Regions from separate parts of the Pseudomonas kielensis genome, predicted to be linked through region 3. Evidence: predicted binding sites of a transcription regulator. Region 3 holds the regulator's gene; each other region holds the start of a gene.
What was found. Region 3 encodes sigma-54, which starts transcription at its own class of promoters, with help from an activator protein. Its sites were predicted from a motif close to ANTGGCATNNANNTTGCTNT; they were not measured.

Region 1 (6,640 bases), 470 kb from region 3:
GCAACGACCCGCGCATGCAAAAGCTGCACATCATCCTGCATACTTCGTTGTCAGGCGTGTTCAATCAGGCGATGGTCAAGAAAGTCGGTGCCGATGACTTCCTGGCCAAGTTCCGTCCTGATGACCTGGCATCCCGGGTAGTCGACCGGATCAAAGCAGCAGATATCAGCTAGGTGGCCTTTGCCCCTGGCGATCAACACGATTTAAGAGGCGGCATCTTTGTCTACGGGTAATTTGGATTTCGAACAGTTCCGGGTCTTCCTGGAAAAAGCCTGTGGCATTTTGCTCGGTGAAAACAAACAGTATCTGGTCTCGAGCCGTCTCAACAAACTGATGGAACAGCAAGGCATCAAGTCGTTGGGTGAACTGGTCCAGCGCATCCAGGTCCAGCCGCGCGGTGGGTTGCGCGAGATGGTTGTGGATGCGATGACCACCAACGAAACCCTCTGGTTTCGTGACACCTACCCGTTTGAAGTGCTGAAGAACAAGGTCTTGCCCGAGGCGATCAAGGCCAGTCCCGGCCAGCGCCTGCGGATCTGGTCGGCGGCCTGTTCGTCGGGGCAGGAACCCTATTCGCTGTCGATGTCGATCGACGAGTTCGAGCGGAGCAACATGGGCCAGTTGCGGATGGGGGTGCAGATTGTTGCCACCGACCTTTCCGGGACCATGCTGACCAACTGCAAGTCAGGCGAGTACGACAGCCTGGCGATCGGTCGTGGTCTTTCGCCCGAGCGCCTGCAGCGTTACTTCGACCCGAAAGGGCCGGGGCGCTGGGCGGTCAAGGCGCCGATCAAGAGCCGGGTGGAGTTCCGCTCGTTCAACCTGCTGGACAGCTATGCCAGCCTGGGCAAATTCGACATCGTGTTCTGCCGCAACGTGCTGATCTACTTCTCTGCCGAAGTGAAGAAGGACATCCTGTTGCGCATTCACAGTACGCTCAAGCCGGGCGGTTACTTGTTCCTCGGTGCATCCGAAGCCCTCAACGGCCTGCCGGATCACTACCAGATGGTCCAGTGCAGTCCGGGGATCATCTACCAGGCCAAGTGATGGTCAGGTGGTAACAAAGCGGGAGTCCTCAGGGGCTCCCGTTTTTTATCGTGCTGCGCAATCCTTGTAGCAAGCCTGTCGAGCCGCCCAGGGCGGCAGAAAAGCGGCAGGTGCCGGAAGACGCTTGCCGCTTTTCTGGCATTGCCGCCTTGCCGCTTCCGGCCAGGGCCCCTGTTTGCGGGGTCTGGCAAGCTGGCACGGGGCTTGCTTTGAGCCTGTTACGAAAAATCAGGTCACCCAAAGGTTTCCGACATGAGCATCAGCTTCGATAAAGCGCTCGGTATCCACCAACAAGCCCTCAGCTTCCGCGCCCAGCGCGCCGAAGTGCTGGCCAACAACATCACCAACGCCGACACCCCGAACTACAAGGCGCGGGACCTGGATTTCTCGGCGGTCCTGGCCGCCCAGGCCGACAAGAGCAAGAACGGCAGCTTCGCCTTGAACAAGACCAATAGCCGTCATATCGAAGCCCAGGGCCTGAGCAGTGCTGACGAGTCGTTGCTGTACCGCACGCCGATGCAGCCCTCGATCGACCAGAACACCGTGGACGCCCAGCTGGAACAGGCCAGCTACGCCGAGAACTCGGTGAACTTCCAGGCCAGCTTCACCTTGCTCAATAGCAAATTCAAAGGGCTGGTAGCAGCCCTGCGCGGAGAATAATCCATGTCCCTGTCGAGTGTTTTTAATATTGCCGGTAGTGGCATGAGTGCCCAGACCACGCGCCTGAATACCGTGGCCAGTAACATCGCCAACGCCGAGACCGTCTCCTCGAGCATCGACCAGACCTACCGTGCCCGGCACCCGGTGTTTGCCACCATGTTCCAGGGCGGCCAGGCGGGCGGCGGCGACTCGCTGTTCCAGAATCAGGATGCGGCCGGCCAGGGCGTGCAAGTGCTGGGCGTGGTCGAGGACCAGAGCAATCTGGAAGCCCGCTACTTGCCCAACCACCCGGCAGCTGACGCCAAGGGGTACGTCTACTACCCCAACGTCAACGTGGTTGAAGAGATGGCCGACATGATTTCCGCCAGCCGTTCGTTCCAGACCAACGCGGAAATGATGAACACCGCCAAGACCATGATGCAGAAGGTCCTGACCCTCGGTCAGTGATAAGGGGCAGCTTCGATGAGTGTTACCGATTCCACCAGTGGCCCGAGTCTCAACGACATTCTTGCGAACTCCAAGACCACCGTCACCAAGACCAGCAATGATGGCCTGGCGGCCGCTGCTGGCAGCAAGACTGGCAAGAACGAGCTGGGCAAGGACGCGTTCCTGCAACTGCTGGTGACTCAACTGAAGAACCAGAACCCCCTCGACCCGCAGGACAACAGCGAGTTCGTTGCCCAGTTGGCGCAGTTCAGCAGCCTGGAAGGCATCACCACCCTGAACTCCTCGGTGAACAACATATCGAGCTCGTTCAAATCGTCCCAGGCCCTGCAGGCGTCCTCGCTGGTGGGCCGTTCGGTGGTGGTCCAGACCGGCTCGGCCTATGTCGACAGCACCAAGAGCATGACCGGCTCGGTGGTCATTCCGGCCTCGGTGGCCGGCACCACGGTGACCATCAGCGACAAGGACGGCAAGGCGGTGAAAACCATCGAGCTGGGCAGCCAGGGCCAGGGCAATGCCAGTTTCGTCTGGGACGGCACCAACACCGCGGGCGAGAAAGTCGACCCGGGTACCTACACCTTCAAGGCCAGTGCGCAGATCGACGGCAAGGCCACTGACCTGATCACCTACCTGCCGGCGACCGTCAACAGCGTGACCCTGAGCCAGACCGGCGGCGAGATGATGTTGAACCTCGCCAACATGGGCTCCATCGCCCTGTCCAAAGTACAGACCATTGGTCTATAGAGCCGGCTAGCGCGGCAACAAGGAGTGGAATATGTCTTTTAATATCGGCCTTAGCGGTCTCTATGCGGCCAACAAACAACTCGACGTTACCGGCAACAACATTGCCAACGTCGCCACCACCGGCTTCAAATCCTCCCGGGTGGAGTTCGAAGACGTGTACGCGGCAAGCAAGCTGGGTAACGGCAACAAGTCCATCGGCAGCGGCGTGAGCCTGGCCAACGTCTCCCAGCAATTTCGCCAGGGTGATGTGACCAACACCGGCAACGTGCTGGACATGGCCATCCGCGGTTCGGGCTTCTTCGTGCTCAATGACGGCGGCTCGCTGACCTACACCCGCGCCGGTACCTTCAATGTCGACAAGGACGGCTTCATCACCAACAGTGCCGGCACCGCGCGCTTGCAGGGTTATGCGGTCGATGAGAACGGCAAAATCCTCAAGGATGTGATCGGCGACCTGAAAATCGACCAGTCGAACCTGCAGCCGAAAACCACCGGCAACATTTCCTCGAGCATCAACCTGAACTCCAGCAAGCCGATCATCGATCCGGCGGTCACCCCGTTCGACCCGACCAAGATCGACACCTACACCGACATGTTCACCACCCCGATCTACGACAGCCAGGGCAACCAGCACAACCTGGACCAGTACGTGGTCAAGACCGGCGCCAACACCTGGCAGACCTACACCCTGGTAGGGGGACGCAACCCGGACGGCTCGGCCTTCGTCCCGGCCAGCCTCGGTTCGCCGGCAACGCCGAGCAACCAGGCGGCCATGACCATGAACTTCGGTTCCGACGGCAAGCTGCTGGACATCGACGCACCGGCCAGCGGCAGCCCGTACACCGTCAGCGGCAACTCGATTGTCATGGGTGCGGGCGTCTGGACCCCGGGTACGGTCAAGGATGGCGTGTGGACGGCCAACGGTGCGGTGGGCAATGCCACGGGCGTCACCAACGACCTGGCCCTGACCACCCAGTACAACTCGGCGACCATCCGCAACCTGCCAACCCAGGACGGCTACGCCACCGGCCAGATCACCAACCTGACCATCGACGGTACCGGTACGCTGTTCGCCAACTTCAGCAACAGCAAGTCCAAGGCGATCGGCCAGGTCACCCTGGCCAGCTTCAACAACGAGCAGGGCTTGCAGGCCGCCGGCGGCACGAGCTGGAAGGAGACCTACCTGTCCGGTTTCGCCGCATACGACGCCGGCCAGACGGGCACCCTGGGCTCGGTGGTGTCCAACTCCCTGGAAGACTCCAACGTCAACCTGACCAATGAGCTGGTGGACCTGATCAAGGGCCAGAGCAACTACCAGGCCAACGCCAAGACCATCTCCACCCAGAGCACCATCATGCAGACCATCATTCAGATGGCCTGATGCCGGTGGGTTAAACCTGCGGTACAAAAAAGCCCCTCATCGAGGGGCTTTTTCGTGGGGGCGGGAAGGGTCAGCCCATCATGTCCTTGATCATCCGCTCCTGTTCCATGAGCTCGCGTTGCCGCGCATCGATCCGCGACGACAGCGGGAAATTGCTGCCGGCGCGCCGCTTGGCGAAGTCCAGTTGCTGAATGGCCTGGCGGTAGTCGCCGACCAGCGCGAAATACTCGGCGCGTGCCTGGTGCAGGCCAATGATGTTGCCGGACAGGCCGCGGGTTTCGGCAACCATGTACCAGACATCCGGGTCGTCCGGCCGCGTCTTGAGCAGGGCTTCCAGGGCCTTTTCGGCATCGGCTGGGCGATTCTGCTTGAGCAGCAGGTCAACCCGCACCTGGTTGAGCGGGTAGTTGCGCGGGAACTGGCTGAGCATCCGGTCGACCCGGCTTTGCGCGTCGGGCAGGCGATTGCTGGCCATGTCCAGGTCGACCTGGGCCAGGTTGTAGATGATTTCGTTCGGTGCCTTGGCCAGGAGCGGTTTCAGGCTCTCGCGGGCATCGCTGAGCTGGCCGGCCTTGATCTGGGCAATGGCCAGGCCGTAACGCGCCACGTCGTTTTTCGGGTTTTCGTCCAGCTGCGCGCGAAAACGCTTGGCGGCCAGGCCCGGGGTTTCTTCGTAGTGCAACTGTACGCGGGCGCGAATCAGCTGATAGGTCTGGGTGTCTTCCTTGCCACCGATGGGAGCCTGTTCAGCGCGGTTGCGGGTGTCGGCGATCCGCGATTCGGTCACCGGGTGCGTCAGGAGGAATTCTGGCGGCTTGGCATCGAAGCGGTACTGGCGCCCCAGCCGTTCGAACATGCTCGGCATCGAGCGCGGGTCGTAGCCGGCTTTCTCCAGGTTGACGATACCGATGCGGTCGGCCTCCTGCTCGTTCTGCCGGGAGAAGCGCCGTTGCTCCTGGATCGCGGCAGCCTGGGTCCCGGCAATTGCCGCGATCCCGGCGTCACCGGCGCCAGCCGCGGCCACGATGATCCCGGCGAGCAGGGCGGCCATCATCGGCACTTGCATGCGTTGCTGGGCTTCTACGCCGCGGGCGAAGTGGCGTTGCGACAAGTGCGCCAATTCGTGGGCCAGTACCGAGGCGTACTCGCCTTCGGTCTGGGCGTTGAGAAACAGGCCACCGTTGACCCCGACAATCCCGCCTGGCGCAGCGAAGGCGTTGAGCTGCGGGCTGTTGATCAGGATGAACTCAAGACGCCGGTCGTTCAACTGACTGGTTTCCACCAGGCGATAGACACTGGTTTCCACGTAGTTTTTCAGTTGGGGGTCATTGAGTTGTGACACCTGGCTGCGCAGCATGGCCAGCCAGGCGCGCCCCAGGTCATGCTCCTGCTGGGGCGAGACGATGGCAGAACTGGCGTCGCCAAGTGACGGCAAGTCGTCGGCGAAGCCTGGTGAGGCAAGCAGGCAAGCGAGCGTCAGCAGCGTGGGGCGCAGAAAATTCATGCACAAAGCCTTAGTCGACAAAGAGCTTACTGTAGCCGGACACTTGCCTCGGGACCAGATATTCTAGGCGGCTCAATCACCTGTGCGGAGTGAAGTCATGACCGACGCTGTAGCCCATGATGCCGAACTGGACGCCAGTGGGCTCAATTGCCCGTTGCCGCTGCTCAAGGCCAAGATGGCGCTCAATGGCCTGCCCAGTGGCGCCGTGCTCAAGGTGATCGCCACCGATGCCGGCTCGCAGCGCGACTTTCGCACCTTTGCCCGTTTGGCCGGTCATACCCTGCTGCGCGAAGAAGACCAAGCCGGTGTCTATCGCTACTGGCTGAAAAAAGCCTGACTGGCTGCCTACCCTTAAGGATCATTGATGTTCAAAGTGCTACGCGACTGGATTCAGCGCTACTTCTCCGACGAAGAAGCGGTGGTACTGGCCGTCCTCCTGATCCTGGCCTTCACCGCCGTGCTGACCCTGGGCGGCATGCTTGCGCCCGTGTTGGCGGGCATGGTCCTGGCGTACCTGATGCAGGGCCTGGTCAGCACCCTGGAGCGCCTGCGCCTGCCTGGCGGGGTCGCGGTGGGGCTGGTGTTCGCGCTGTTCATGGGGGTGTTGCTGGTGTTCATCGTGGTGGTGGTGCCCTTGCTCTGGCATCAGCTCACCACCCTGTTCAACGAACTGCCCGGGATGCTCGCCAAATGGCAGTCGTTGCTGCTGTTGCTGCCTGAGCGATATCCGCACCTGGTGTCGGACGAGCAGGTGCTGCGGGCCATCGAAGTGGCGCGCAGCGAAATCGGCAAGTTCGGCCAGTGGGCGTTGACCTTCTCGCTGTCGAGCCTGCCCCTGCTGGTCAACATCATGATCTACC
Region 2 (6,640 bases), 810 kb from region 3:
AAGACCGGCAGAAACAACTGCTGCGCCTGGCCTCGGACTTTGATATCCAGGTGGTCGAAGACGATATCTACGGCGAATTGATGTTCGAGCAGGGGCGCACCAAGTCCCTCAAGGCCTATGACCGCCTGGACCGGGTGATCTACTGTTCGAGTTTTTCCAAGACCCTGTCCCCCGGGGTGCGCATCGGCTGGATGATCGCCGGCAAATACCAGCAGGAAATCCAGCGCCTGCAGACCTTCAGTACCCACTCGGCCTGCAGCGTCACCCAGATGGGCATCGCGGCCTACCTGGAGAATGGCGGTTACGATCGACACCTGCGCTACATCCGCCAGGAATACCGCAAGAACCTCAGTGCGTTCCAGCTGGCAGTGCAGCAGTATTTCCCCGAAGGCACCCAGATGACCCGGCCCACTGGCGGTTTTATCCTGTGGGTCAGTTTGCCGGGACGGGTCAATACCCAGGAACTGCATGTGCGGGCCCTGCAACAGGGGATCAGCATCGCTCCAGGACTGATTTTCAGTAACACCGAGCAGTTCAACCACTGCATTCGCTTGAATTGCGGCATTCCCTGGAACCGTGAGGCCGAGCGCGCCTTGATGACCCTGGGCATGCTCGCGACCCAGCTGTGCCAGGAAACCGCCAGCGGATTTTGAGGCGTCGACGGGGCTGATCGAGATGGGCGCTTGTCAGCGTCCCTTCAACAGGCGAGCATATGGCCCTCTGCCGTTAGTGCTGTAGGGGTTATGAAAGCGATTTTTCCTGCTGGTGTGGTGTTGGTCTGCCTGCTGAGTATGTTCAATGGGGCGCGCGCGATGGCGGCGACGACTCCGGATCAAGCGGTTTCCAGTACGTCAACGACTAAGGTGGCAACCACCACTGCGGTCAAAAAAGTCGCGCCTGTGAAAAAGCCAGACACCGCGAAAAATCCCGCTGCCCACAAGCAACGACCGCCGATTGCCTCGAAATCCAGGGCAGCGAGCGAAGTGGTGCGCACCACTGAGTTGCCATCCACCAATATCGACCTGAGCCTGCCACCGGAAATGGTCCGTCAGTTGCAACCCATTGGCACCGTCCCGATCGTCAAGCGCGCGCCCTTGCTGCCGCCACTGTTCGAGGAAAAGCCCAAGGAAGAAAGCAAGTTCCAGCTCAACGGCCGGCTGATTACCAACGAAATGCAATTGCAGCTGCGCAATGAAGATCGTCGGGAAATCGAAGGGGCGGCCCTGGAATTCCAGTTCAATCAGTAAAAACCGACGGCAGGTGTGACCTGGCGACCTGACGCTTTGTCGCAAGACTGATCAGTCACGCGTATTTGCGCGAAAAACCCCTGGGCGGCCAATTTCAAACGGCTGTTTAAGCGGGTACTCTAGTCCCCGTCATTCCACACTCCCGAGGAGCTTGTCGTCATGAAATGCCGAGAAGGCTGTGGCGCCTGCTGCATTGCCCCTTCCATCAGCACACCGATTCCCGGCATGCCCCATGGCAAGCCTGCGGGCGAACGTTGTGTGCAACTGTCTGTCGATAATCTGTGCAGTATCTTCGGCCAGCCCGAGCGTCCTGCCGTCTGTGGCGCGTTCCAGGCGGATATCGAGGTCTGCGGCAGCAGCCAGGAACAAGCCATCACGCTGATCGGCTGGTGGGAGCAAATGACCGCGGCGTAGTGTGTTCAACGAACGGAACTTCAACAAGAAGGAACAAGACTATGGGTTCGCTGCATCGTATCGCTGTGTTGTGTGGGTTGAGCGCTGTTCTGGCCTCCACGGGGGTTCAGGCCGAAGACTGGAAAGTTGCCAAGAACGAAGACGGGATCAAGATCTCCCTGAGTGAAGTGCCAGGCTCCGACTACAAGTCCTATCAGGGCGTGACCTTGATGAAGACCACTGTCGCCAAGCTGCGGGCGCTGCAGGATGACGTGGTCGGGGCCTGTGCCTGGATCCACGATTGCAAGAGCCAGAAGCTGCTCAAGCAAGAAGGTGACCAGATCTGGACCTACACCCAGTTCAATACGCCTTGGCCCGTGACTGCGCGTGATTCGGTGATGCATATCACCGTCGTCAATGGCGCCGACGGCAGCCTGACCCGCAACCTGGAAGGCGTGCCGAAATACGTTCCGGAAGAAAAGGGTTTTGTCCGGGTGACCGAGGTCAAAGGCTTCTGGAAGTTTGTGCCCAAGGGCGATCAGGTCGAAGTGACGTATCAAGTGCACACCGAGCCAGGTGGCAGTGTGCCGGCGATGGTCGCCAACAAGTTTGTGGTCGATGCACCTTTCAATACCCTCAAGGCCCTCAAGGAGCGTGCCGAGAAGTAAGCACGCCTGTTCCTGGTCATCGGAACAACAGGGTTGGTGATAGCAACCCTGTTGCCAGGGCAAATCTTCGAGGGGCGGGGAACGAATGCCCGCCGACCCGGGTCGAGATGGAAGTAAGCCCATCTACGGGTTTTATCGAGGAGGCACCGATGCAAAAGTGGGAAATCACCTTTGTGGATGATCATGGTGTGCAAAGCATCGAACGCTTCGACTGCGAGCACCAACCTGACATGGAAAAGGCTGCGCAACTGATTCGCGCCAAACTTCTCCCGGTCCCGGCGGAGCTGGATCTCAATGACCTGGAAGGTCGCACCAACGACCCGACGCTCAAGAGCCTCAAAGATCAGAACAGCATTCAAATCCTCAGCATCTCCCCGATTCCATAATCCCACCTGTAACAAGGCCTTGGCACGCGCTCCGAGTTAGGGCTACTCTGCAAACGAGATCAGCGAATGGATCGCTAAGGTCTGGTCTTGTCAGCTACATGCTTGTTTCCCGGCGGCAATCTGATTGTCGTAGCGCCTGCACCATTCGGTTGCAGGCGCGGGGAGTACGGAAAGTCTATCCATTGGAAGTAGGAGGACGTTTCATGAGCACAGCCTATCAAGAAGACATCAGCAGCAGCGTGCTGCGCCGCATGAAAGAAGGCGGTTTTGATTTTTCACGGTTCCATCCCATCGAGTTCTACGCCATTTTCCCCGACGAGGAGGGGGCACGCAGGGCGGCAGGGCAATTTCGCGGTGAATCCTTGAATGCACAGATCAGTGTGCGCGACGACGGTGCCTGGTACCTGGAACTGAGCAAGGTGATGTACGCCACCTACGGCGGCATTGGCGATTTTGAGCAGGACTTCGAGGCGGTGGTCGAGCCTTTGGGGGGAATCATCGAAGGTTGGGGCGTCAAGCAGGAGGTACGAGGGCAACTCGCATAACACTATGAATAGCGACAACACTCAGCGACGGCTGACCCTTGGGGTCGGCCGTTTTCATTTGGGCCGGGGCAAATGCCAGGCAAAAAAAAGCCACCTGAGCAGGTGGCCAAAAGGGAAGAGGGGTAGCCAGCAAGCGAACGGTGCCGCTTGCTGCGTGATGGGCCAATTATCCGCGTGCCCGGGCGGGCAGTGAAATGAACTATGGCTATGCTGCTAATAGCCATAAGCATTGCTTCGCAATGAAGCGCGAGTGATCAGGTGAGGGTGTTTGCTGCACGGGATTGGTGCGAAGCCTTCGGGGTGAAAATCCAACTGATTGATATTAAAGGGTTTATGCCGCTGGCACGGGCCTTGCGATGCCAAGGTGTCCGGGTGACAAGGAGTACGGCATGATCCGCACCTATTTTGATGAGATGTACGATGCCAGCGGCCAGGTCCGCGCGCATTATCGAGAATTCGCCCGTTGGCTGGCAGAAACGCCTGACGAGCTTCTGGCTCAACGCCGACGCGAGGCCGATCTGTTGTTTCATCGCGCCGGGATTACCTTCACGCTCTATGGCGATGAGCAGGGCACCGAGCGCCTGATTCCCTTCGACACCATTCCGCGCAGCATCCCCGCCAGTGAGTGGCGGATTGTCGAGCGTGGCTGCATCCAGCGGGTCAAGGCGCTGAACATGTTCCTCGCCGACCTCTATCACGAGCAACGCATCATCAAGGCCGGCATCATCCCGGCCGAGCAGGTGCTGGCCAACGAACAGTACCAATTGGCCATGCAGGGCCTGGACCTGCACCGCGACATCTATTCGCACATCTCCGGGGTCGACCTGGTGCGCGATGGCGACGGCAGCTACTACGTGCTGGAAGACAACCTGCGCACCCCCAGCGGCGTGAGCTACATGCTCGAAGACCGCAAGATGATGATGCGCCTGTTCCCTGAGCTGTTCGCGGCCCAGCGCATCGCGCCCATCGATCACTACCCGAACCTTTTGCTCGACACCCTGAAAAGCTCGAGTCCCATCGATAACCCCAGCGTGGTGGTGCTGACCCCGGGACGCTTCAACAGCGCGTTCTTCGAGCACGCTTTCCTGGCCCGGGAAATGGGCGTGGAGCTGGTGGAAGGTGCGGACCTGTTCGTGCGTGACGACAAAGTCTTCATGCGTACCACCGATGGCCCCAAGGCCGTCGATGTGATTTACCGGCGGCTCGATGACGCCTTCCTCGATCCGCTGGCATTCAACCCGGACTCGATGCTCGGGGTTCCCGGCCTGCTGGCGTCCTATCGCAGCGGCAACGTGGTGTTGGCCAACGCCATCGGCACGGGGGTGGCGGATGACAAGTCGGTGTATCCATTCGTCACCGAGATGATCCGTTTCTACCTCGACGAGGAGCCGATTCTGAAAAACGTACCGACCTGGCAGTGTCGCAACCCCGCGGAACTGTCCCACGTGTTGGCCAACCTGCCCGATCTGGTGGTCAAGGAAACCCAGGGCTCCGGCGGCTACGGCATGTTGGTCGGGCCAGCGGCGACGGCGGCCGAGATCGAACAGTTCCGCGCACGGATCAAGGCCAAGCCCCATGCCTATATCGCCCAGCCGACGTTGTCCCTGTCGACCTGCCCGACCTTCGTCGAAAACGGCATCGCCCCGCGGCATATCGACCTGCGCCCGTTCGTCCTGTCGGGGCGCGAAACCCGGGTGGTGCCTGGCGGCCTGACCCGCGTCGCCCTGCGCGAGGGCTCCCTGGTGGTCAACTCCTCCCAGGGTGGCGGTACCAAGGACACTTGGATTGTCGAGGATTAAAGGAAGCTTGCCATGTTGAGTAGAACTGCCTCGGATCTGTACTGGATGTCGCGTTACCTGGAGCGGGCGGAAAACCTCGCACGGATGCTCGACATCAGTTATTCGCTGTCGTTGATGCCACAGGATGGCCGCGGCGATGGCCTGCACGAACTGGCGATGCCGTTGTTGATCACCGGCACGCTGGAAGACTACCTGGAGCGCCATGGCGCGTTGCACGCCGAGCGCCTGCTGCACTTCTTCGCCCTGGACGCCGCCAACCCGGCCAGCATCTACAGCTGTCTCGGGGCCGCGCGGGCCAGCGCCCATGCGGTGCGTGGCCGGATCACCGCCGACATGTGGGAAAACATCAACGCCACCTGGCTGGAAATTCGCGGCATTGCCGAACAAGGCCTTGGGCGTTATGGCATGAGCCGGTTCTGTGAGTGGATCAAGGAACGTTCCCACCTGTTTCGCGGGGCTTCCTACGGCACCATCATGCGCAACGATGCGTTTCGCTTCATTCGTCTGGGCACCTTCATCGAGCGGGCGGACAACACCTTGCGCCTGCTGGATGCGCGCTACGAAATGGCCGGCGACCAGGGCGAGGCGGTCAGCGATGGCACCGCCCACGCCTACTACCAGTGGAGTGCGTTGTTGCGGGCCCTGTCCTCATTCGAGGCCTACACCGAAATCTACCGTGATGCGCCCGGTGCCCGTCAGGTCGCCGAGCTGTTGCTTTTGCGCGCCGATGTCCCCCGTTCGTTGCGCGCCTGCACCGAGGAAATCGACCAGATCCTCGCCCAGCTGCCGGGCGCCAACGGCCGTCCGGCCCAACGCCTGGCGGCGGAAATAGACGCGCGCCTGCGCTACACCGGCATCCAGGAAATCCTCGACGAAGGCCTGCATGCCTGGTTGACCGAGTTCATCCCGCTGGTACGCCAGTTGGGCAATGCCATACACAGTTCCTACCTGGAGGCTGCATGAGACTTTCCATAAGCCACGAGACCACCTATCACTATGAGGATCAGGTGCGGGCGAGCATCCAGTATGTGCGGTTGACCCCCCACGACAGCGAGCGCCAGCACGTACTCAGCTGGCAACTGGAGCTGCCGCGACCGGTGCGTGCGCAGCTCGACCCGTTCGGCAACATCCTGCATGTGCTGACCCTGGACGAGCCCCATGAAGCCATCATCATTGGAGCGCGAGGGCAGGTGGACATCGATGAGTTGCGCGAGGCCGAACACGAGAGCCAATCGGCCCTGCCATTCCTGCGCTTTACCCGCCTGACCGAAGCCGACGAGGCCCTGCAGGCTTTTGCCTTACAGCAATGTCGGCAACGTCGCGACCGCAGCGCGCTGATCGACCTGATGCATGGCCTGAACCAGCACATCACCTACACCCCGGGCGCCACCGAAGTGCAAACCAGCGCCGCGCAAGCCTTCGCCGGCCGTGCCGGGGTCTGCCAGGACCACGCCCACACCTTTATCGCTTGTGCCCGCAGCCTGGGGATCCCGGCGCGTTATGTGTCGGGCTACCTGTACAGCGAAAGCAGCGAACACCTGGCCAGCCACGCCTGGGCCGAAGCCTGGCTGGACGACGCCTGGTACAGCTTTGACGTGACCA
Region 3 (6,640 bases):
ACGTAAGAGGACAGTATGAGGCTCGTTAAAACCCTCCCTATTTTGCTCAGTTTGGGCGCAGCACTGGGAAGCGTGAGCGCCTGGGCCCTGCCGACCGATAGAGATCAACCTATCCGCATCCAGGCCGACGACGCCCAACTGGACGACAAGAACGGTATCGCCACCTACAAGGGCGACGTGATCATCACCCAGGGCTCGATGAAGGTCACCGGCAACACCGTGACCATCACCCGCACCGCAGCGGGTGACATCGACGTCGTGACCTCGGTTGGCAACCTGGCCTACTTCGAGCAAGTGCAAACGGCGGGCGACTCCAAACCCGTGCAGGGCTACGGGGTGACCATCCAGTACCACGCCTCGCAAGACCGCGTCGTGCTGATCGATCGGGCCAAAGTCGTCGACAAGGACGGCAACATTACCCAGGGCGAGAAAATCGTCTACGACACCAACAAAAAGCTCGCCAGCGCCGGTCGCGCCACGGGCAGCAAGGTCACTGAGCAACGTCCGCGGATCGACATGGTCATCCAGCCGAAAAAGAAAACTGACGAGCAAAAGGCCCAGTAATGGCAACTCTGAAAGCCCAGCACCTGGCCAAGAGCTACAAGAGCCGTCAGGTCGTGCGTGACGTCAGCCTGTCCATCGACAGCGGCCAGATCGTCGGCCTGCTTGGCCCCAACGGTGCCGGCAAGACCACCTGCTTCTACATGATCGTCGGCCTGGTGCAGGCCGACCAGGGTCGCGTACTGATCGACGACCTGGATGTCAGCCACCAGCCCATGCACGGTCGCGCACGGGCAGGTATCGGCTATCTTCCACAGGAGGCGTCGATCTTCCGCAAACTGTCGGTTGCCGACAACATCATGGCCATTCTCGAAACCCGCAAGGAACTCGACAAGGCCGGTCGGCGCAAGGAACTCGAAAGCCTGTTGCAGGAGTTCCACATCAACCATATCCGCGACAACCTGGGCATGAGCCTTTCCGGTGGCGAACGACGCCGCGTGGAAATTGCCCGCGCCCTGGCCACCGCGCCGAAGTTCATCCTGCTCGACGAACCTTTCGCCGGCGTGGACCCGATTTCGGTCGGTGACATCAAGCAGATCATCCATCACCTCAAGGCCAAGGGCATTGGCGTACTGATCACGGACCACAACGTGCGTGAAACGTTGGACATCTGCGAAACCGCCTACATCGTGAACGATGGTCAACTGATCGCAGAAGGTGACGCTGAAACCATCCTGGCCAACGAACTGGTCAAGGAAGTGTACCTGGGCCACGAGTTCCGCCTTTAAGCAGCGAGGCGTCTGGCCTGCCGGTAGAGCGCATTGTCAATGAAAGCCTGAATATTTTTATTGTCATGACGCTCTAGGCAAACACTTCAGTTTCAGGCATATAATTTGCTTAAGTTTGGCGCTCCGGCGCCCTGTAGTGGATGGCGCACGTGCGCCGGCGAATAAGGTGTTAAGCCCCAGCCATGAAACCATCGCTAGTCTTGAGAATGGGCCAGCAGCTGACGATGACACCGCAGCTGCAACAGGCCATCCGCCTGCTCCAATTGTCGACCCTGGACCTGCAACAGGAAATCCAGGAAGCCTTGGAGTCAAATCCAATGCTCGAACGCCAGGAAGAAGGCGACGACTTCGATAACGCCGACCCTATGGCGGACAACATCGAGCACAAACCCAACACCGACGTCCAGGAACCCTCCTACCAGGAAACCGCCCCCACGGTGGATAACCTCGAGGAAGGTGAATGGAACGAACGCATTCCCAACGAACTGCCGGTCGACACCGCCTGGGAAGACGTCTACCAGACCAGCGCCAGCAGCCTGCCCAGCAACGATGACGACGAGTGGGATTTCACCACCCGCACCTCCGCCGGTGAAAGCCTGCAGAGCCACCTGCTCTGGCAATTGAACCTGGCCCCGATGTCCGACACCGATCGCCTGATCGGCGTGACCCTGATCGACTGCATCAACAATCAGGGCTACCTGGACGAAACCCTCGAGGAAATTCTCGAGGCATTCGACCCGGAACTGGACATCGAGCTGGACGAAATCGAAGCCGTCCTGCATCGCATCCAGCAATTCGAGCCCGCCGGCATCGGCGCCCGCAACCTGGGTGAGTGCCTGTTGCTGCAATTGCGCCAGCTGCCCGCCAAGACCCCTTGGCTGGCAGAGGCCAAGCGCCTGGTCAGTGATTACATCGATCTGCTCGGCAGCCGCGACTACAGCCAGTTGATGCGGCGCATGAAGCTCAAGGAAGACGAACTGCGCCAGGTCATCGAACTGGTCCAGAGCCTCAACCCGCGGCCCGGCTCGCAGATCGAGTCCAGCGAAGCCGAATACGTGGTGCCCGATGTGATCGTGCGCAAGGACAACGAACGCTGGCTGGTGGAACTGAACCAGGAGTCGGTACCGCGCTTGCGGGTCAACCCTCAGTACGCCGGTTTCGTGCGTCGCGCCGACACCAGCGCCGACAACACCTTCATGCGCAATCAGTTGCAAGAGGCACGCTGGTTCATCAAGAGCCTGCAAAGCCGCAACGAAACCCTGATGAAAGTGGCCACCCAGATCGTCGAGCACCAGCGCGGCTTTCTCGAATATGGCGACGAGGCGATGAAGCCGCTGGTCCTGCATGACATCGCCGAAGCGGTGGGCATGCACGAGTCGACGATTTCCCGGGTCACCACGCAAAAATTCATGCATACCCCGCGCGGTATCTATGAGCTGAAATACTTTTTCTCAAGCCACGTCAGCACCTCCGAAGGCGGCGAATGCTCGTCCACGGCGATCCGCGCGATCATCAAAAAACTGGTTGCCGCGGAAAATCAGAAAAAGCCGTTGAGTGACAGCAAGATCGCTGGTTTACTGGAGGCACAAGGTATTCAGGTAGCCCGTCGTACCGTCGCCAAGTACCGTGAATCCCTCGGGATCGCGCCTTCGAGCGAACGCAAGCGATTGATGTAACGGGCCACGCCACCGCGTTCCAGGGTGTTTTCGAAATCTTTCGCAGACACCCTAGTGGCAGGCAACTCGGCCTGCCGCCTTATGCACTGGCAACGAAGGAGAAGCTGTATGCAAGTCAACATCAGTGGACACCAACTGGAAGTTACCGAACCTCTGCGCACCTACATCGGCGAAAAACTCGACCGACTGGAGAGGCATTTCGACAAGATCACCAACGTGCAAGTCACGATGAATGTCGAGAAGCTGTTGCAGAAAATCGAAGCCACGCTGCATATCCCCGGCGGAGAAGTGGTCGCCAATGCCGAGCATACGGACATGTATGCCGCCATTGACCTGCTGACCGACAAGCTGGACCGTCAACTTAAAAAGCATAAGGAAAAGACCCAGAGCCTCCTCCAGGGCGCAACCGGTCGTTAACACCCCCATCCCATGATCCGACTTGAAAGCATCCTGACCCCCGGCCGTTCTTTGGTGAACGTGCCGGGCGGCAGTAAAAAACGCGCCCTCGAACAAATTGCCAACCTGATCGCCCGGGAAGTCCCGGATCTGGAGATGCAAGATGTCTTCGAGAGCCTGATTGCCCGTGAAAAACTCGGTTCGACCGGTTTTGGCAACGGCATCGCCATTCCTCACTGCCGCCTCAAAGGCTGCGAGGCGCCCATCAGCGCCTTGATGCACCTGGATGCGCCTATTGATTTCGACGCCATCGACGGCGCTCCGGTCGACCTGCTGTTCGTGCTGCTGGTCCCGCAAGCCGCCACCGATGCCCACCTGGAACTTCTGCGCCAGATCGCCAGCATGCTGGACCGCAAGGAAGTGCGCGACCGCCTGCGCAGTGCCAGCACCAGCGAAGCCCTGTACCAGGTCGTCCTGGACGAACAAAACGGTCACTAATCATGCGCCTGATCATCGTCAGCGGCCGCTCCGGCTCCGGTAAAAGCACAGCCCTCAATGTTCTGGAGGACAACGGCTACTACTGCATCGACAACCTGCCCGCCGGGTTGCTGCCAGAGTTGGCCGAACGCGCGTTGCTTCACGACGAGTTGGCCCAGCCGCTGGTGGCCGTATCGATCGATGCGCGCAACCTGCCGAGCCATTTGTCGCGTTTCCCTGAATTGCTCGAAGAAGTGCGCAACCGGCACATCCAATGTGATGTGCTGTTCCTCGATGCCGATGAAGAAACCCTGCTCAAGCGCTTCTCGGAAACCCGTCGCCGCCACCCGCTGAGCAGCTCGCAGCGTTCGCTGGCCGAAGCCATCCAGGACGAGACCCGCCTGCTGGAGCCGATCGCCGACCTGGCCGACCTCAAGCTCAACACCACCGACCTGAACCTCTACCAACTGCGTGACACCATCAAGTTGCGCCTGCTCAATCAACCCGAGCCGGGCACGGCATTCCTGGTCGAGTCGTTCGGGTTCAAGCGTGGCATGCCAGTGGATGCCGATTTGGTGTTCGACGTCCGCTGCCTGCCCAACCCCTACTGGAAACCGGAACTACGCGCTCAGTCCGGGCTAGACCAGCCGGTTGCCGAATACCTGGCAGCTCAGCCGGATGTCGAAGAAATGTTTGAAGACATCTCCAGCTACCTGCTCAAATGGCTGCCGCGCTTTGCCGCCAGCAATCGGGCCTACGTGACCATAGCCATTGGCTGCACGGGCGGGCATCACCGCTCCGTCTACCTGACCGAACGCCTGGGCCAGGTCCTGCAAAAATCCCTGAAGAATGTCCAGGTTCGCCACCGCGACCTTAGCTAAAGGATTCACACCGCGATGCCTGCTCTGGAAATTGAAATCATCAACAAACTGGGCCTGCACGCCCGCGCTTCAGCCAAGTTCGTCGGCGTTGCAGGCCAGTACCCATGCCAGATTCGTGCAGGACGCACCCCACAGTCGATGGTCGACGGCAAGAGCATCATGGCCATGATGATGCTGGCCGCAGGCAAAGGCACTCGCATCCACCTGAGCACCGAAGGCGAGCAGGAACAGGAAGCGCTGGATGCCCTGGTAGCACTGATCAACAACTACTTCGACGAAGGCGAGTAGGCAGCCCTACCCCAGCGCTGTATCCATCACCATCATCAGGCAAAACCCGATCAGCAAACCCAGGCTGGCAAGCTTCTCGTGGCCATTGCGGCGCGACTCGGGGATCACCTCATGCGTCACCACCAGCAGCATCGCCCCTGCAGCCAGGGCCAGGCCCAACGGCAGGATCACCTCGGCCAGGCTCACCAGCCAGGCACACAGCAGTGCAAACACCGGCTCGACCAGCCCTGATGCGGCGCCGATCAGGAAGGCCTTGACCCGCGACATCCCGGCCCCGGCCAGCACCAGCGCGATGACCAGCCCTTCCGGCACATCCTGCAAGGCAATGCCCATGGCCAGGCTGTCTGCGTCCGCCATGCCACCACCGGCCGAGACTCCCACGGCCATGCCTTCTGGAATGTTGTGGGCAATGATGGCGAATACGAACAGCCAGATGCGTGGCGGGATGACTGGGCGCTCTTGGGTGCCCACCAGCATCTCGGGGGTCGCACCGGACATCTGACGATCCACCACAAACAGCCCGAACGCCCCCAGCAGGATGCCGCAGCAGATCAGGCCGCTGGCAGCCCAGGAGGACAGCCCCAGACTTTCAGCGGCGGCGATTCCCGGCACAATCAGCGAAAAGGCCGTTGCTGCCAGCATCACCCCGGCGCCAAAACCCAGCAAGGTGTCGCTGAGCGCCACCGGCATCCGCCGGATCACCAGCACCGGCACCGCGCCCAGGGCCGTGCCCAGCGCGCAGATCGCCCCGCCCTGCAGGGCCCGCATCAACTTTGGCTCAAGGTTGAGCCACGCCAGGCCATGGGCCACCAGCAAGGCAGTACCTGCCAGCAGCAGGAGCGAACCCAGCGCATAACGAAACATTCGCCCACTGCTGATCGTCAGTGTTTCAGTGCCCATAAGTGGCCTTAGATCTTCTTACAGTGAAGGCTCAAGCCAGCGCAGCCTGATAACGCTGCGCAACTTCCGGCCAATGGATAACGTTGTAAAACGCATTGATGTATTCCGGGCGACGGTTCTGATAGCGCAGGTAATAGGCGTGCTCCCAGACATCCAGACCAAGGATTGGCGTATTGCCATTCATCAACGGGCTATCCTGGTTGCCACTGCTTTCCACCACCAGGGTCTTTTCTGGGGTCACACTCAGCCACGCCCAGCCACTGCCAAAACGGCTCAGCGCGGCCTTGGTGAAGGCCTCCTTGAAGCTGTCGAAACCACCCAGTTGAGCATCGATCGCCTTGGCCAAGTCGCCTGCTGGCAGACCACCACCGTTGGGCACCATGACCGCCCAGAACAACGAATGGTTGGCATGCCCGCCACCCTGGTTGATCACCGCTGCGCGCAGCTTTTGTGGCAATTGCTGGACACTGGCCACCAGGCGCTCCACCGGCCACTCGGCAAACTCGGTGCCCTCCACCGCAGCATTGAGGTTGTTGATGTACGTCTGGTGGTGCTTGGTGTAGTGGATCTCCATGGTCTGCGCATCGATATGCGGTTCCAGGGCATCGTAGGCGTAAGGCAGGGCCGGCAAGGTAAAAGCCATTTTAATGAGCTCCATAAAAAGCGTGCGCGGCATTGGGCTGCGCAGCGGTATCGATGTGCAGCAAACGCTGGGTACGCGGGTACTCGCCGT

Region 1: flgB (flagellar basal body rod protein FlgB) is a predicted target of sigma-54. The motif match lies at 1,239-1,258, and genes of this name have one in related genera.
Region 2: Q1W70_RS02050 (circularly permuted type 2 ATP-grasp protein) is a predicted target of sigma-54. The motif match lies at 3,578-3,597, and genes of this name have one in related genera.

The regions. Positions count from the first base shown of each region.
Region 1 is NZ_CP130043.1:724,145-730,784, reverse strand. Features, by position in the region: gene Q1W70_RS03695 (chemotaxis protein CheV) at 1-173, shown strand, start outside; gene cheR (protein-glutamate O-methyltransferase CheR) at 220-1,047, shown strand; gene flgB (flagellar basal body rod protein FlgB) at 1,300-1,707, shown strand; gene flgC (flagellar basal body rod protein FlgC) at 1,711-2,154, shown strand; gene flgD (flagellar hook assembly protein FlgD) at 2,170-2,895, shown strand; gene flgE (flagellar hook protein FlgE) at 2,927-4,276, shown strand; gene Q1W70_RS03665 (M48 family metalloprotease) at 4,347-5,780, opposite strand; gene Q1W70_RS03660 (sulfurtransferase TusA family protein) at 5,878-6,117, shown strand; gene Q1W70_RS03655 (AI-2E family transporter) at 6,145-6,640, shown strand, end outside.
Region 2 is NZ_CP130043.1:392,149-398,788, reverse strand. Features, by position in the region: gene Q1W70_RS02080 (aminotransferase-like domain-containing protein) at 1-653, shown strand, start outside; gene Q1W70_RS02075 (translation initiation factor 2) at 744-1,247, shown strand; gene Q1W70_RS02070 (YkgJ family cysteine cluster protein) at 1,407-1,661, shown strand; gene Q1W70_RS02065 (START domain-containing protein) at 1,703-2,308, shown strand; gene Q1W70_RS02060 (hypothetical protein) at 2,458-2,694, shown strand; gene Q1W70_RS02055 (ribonuclease E inhibitor RraB) at 2,898-3,239, shown strand; gene Q1W70_RS02050 (circularly permuted type 2 ATP-grasp protein) at 3,629-5,038, shown strand; gene Q1W70_RS02045 (alpha-E domain-containing protein) at 5,051-6,001, shown strand; gene Q1W70_RS02040 (transglutaminase family protein) at 5,998-6,640, shown strand, end outside.
Region 3 is NZ_CP130043.1:1,197,551-1,204,190, forward strand. Features, by position in the region: gene lptC (LPS export ABC transporter periplasmic protein LptC) at 1-29, shown strand, start outside; gene lptA (lipopolysaccharide transport periplasmic protein LptA) at 16-564, shown strand; gene lptB (LPS export ABC transporter ATP-binding protein) at 564-1,289, shown strand; gene Q1W70_RS05940 (RNA polymerase factor sigma-54) at 1,472-2,965, shown strand; gene hpf (ribosome hibernation-promoting factor, HPF/YfiA family) at 3,074-3,382, shown strand; gene ptsN (PTS IIA-like nitrogen regulatory protein PtsN) at 3,395-3,859, shown strand; gene rapZ (RNase adapter RapZ) at 3,862-4,719, shown strand; gene Q1W70_RS05960 (HPr family phosphocarrier protein) at 4,735-5,007, shown strand; gene Q1W70_RS05965 (ZIP family metal transporter) at 5,014-5,907, opposite strand; gene Q1W70_RS05970 (superoxide dismutase) at 5,939-6,550, opposite strand; gene Q1W70_RS05975 (DUF2753 family protein) at 6,552-6,640, opposite strand, start outside.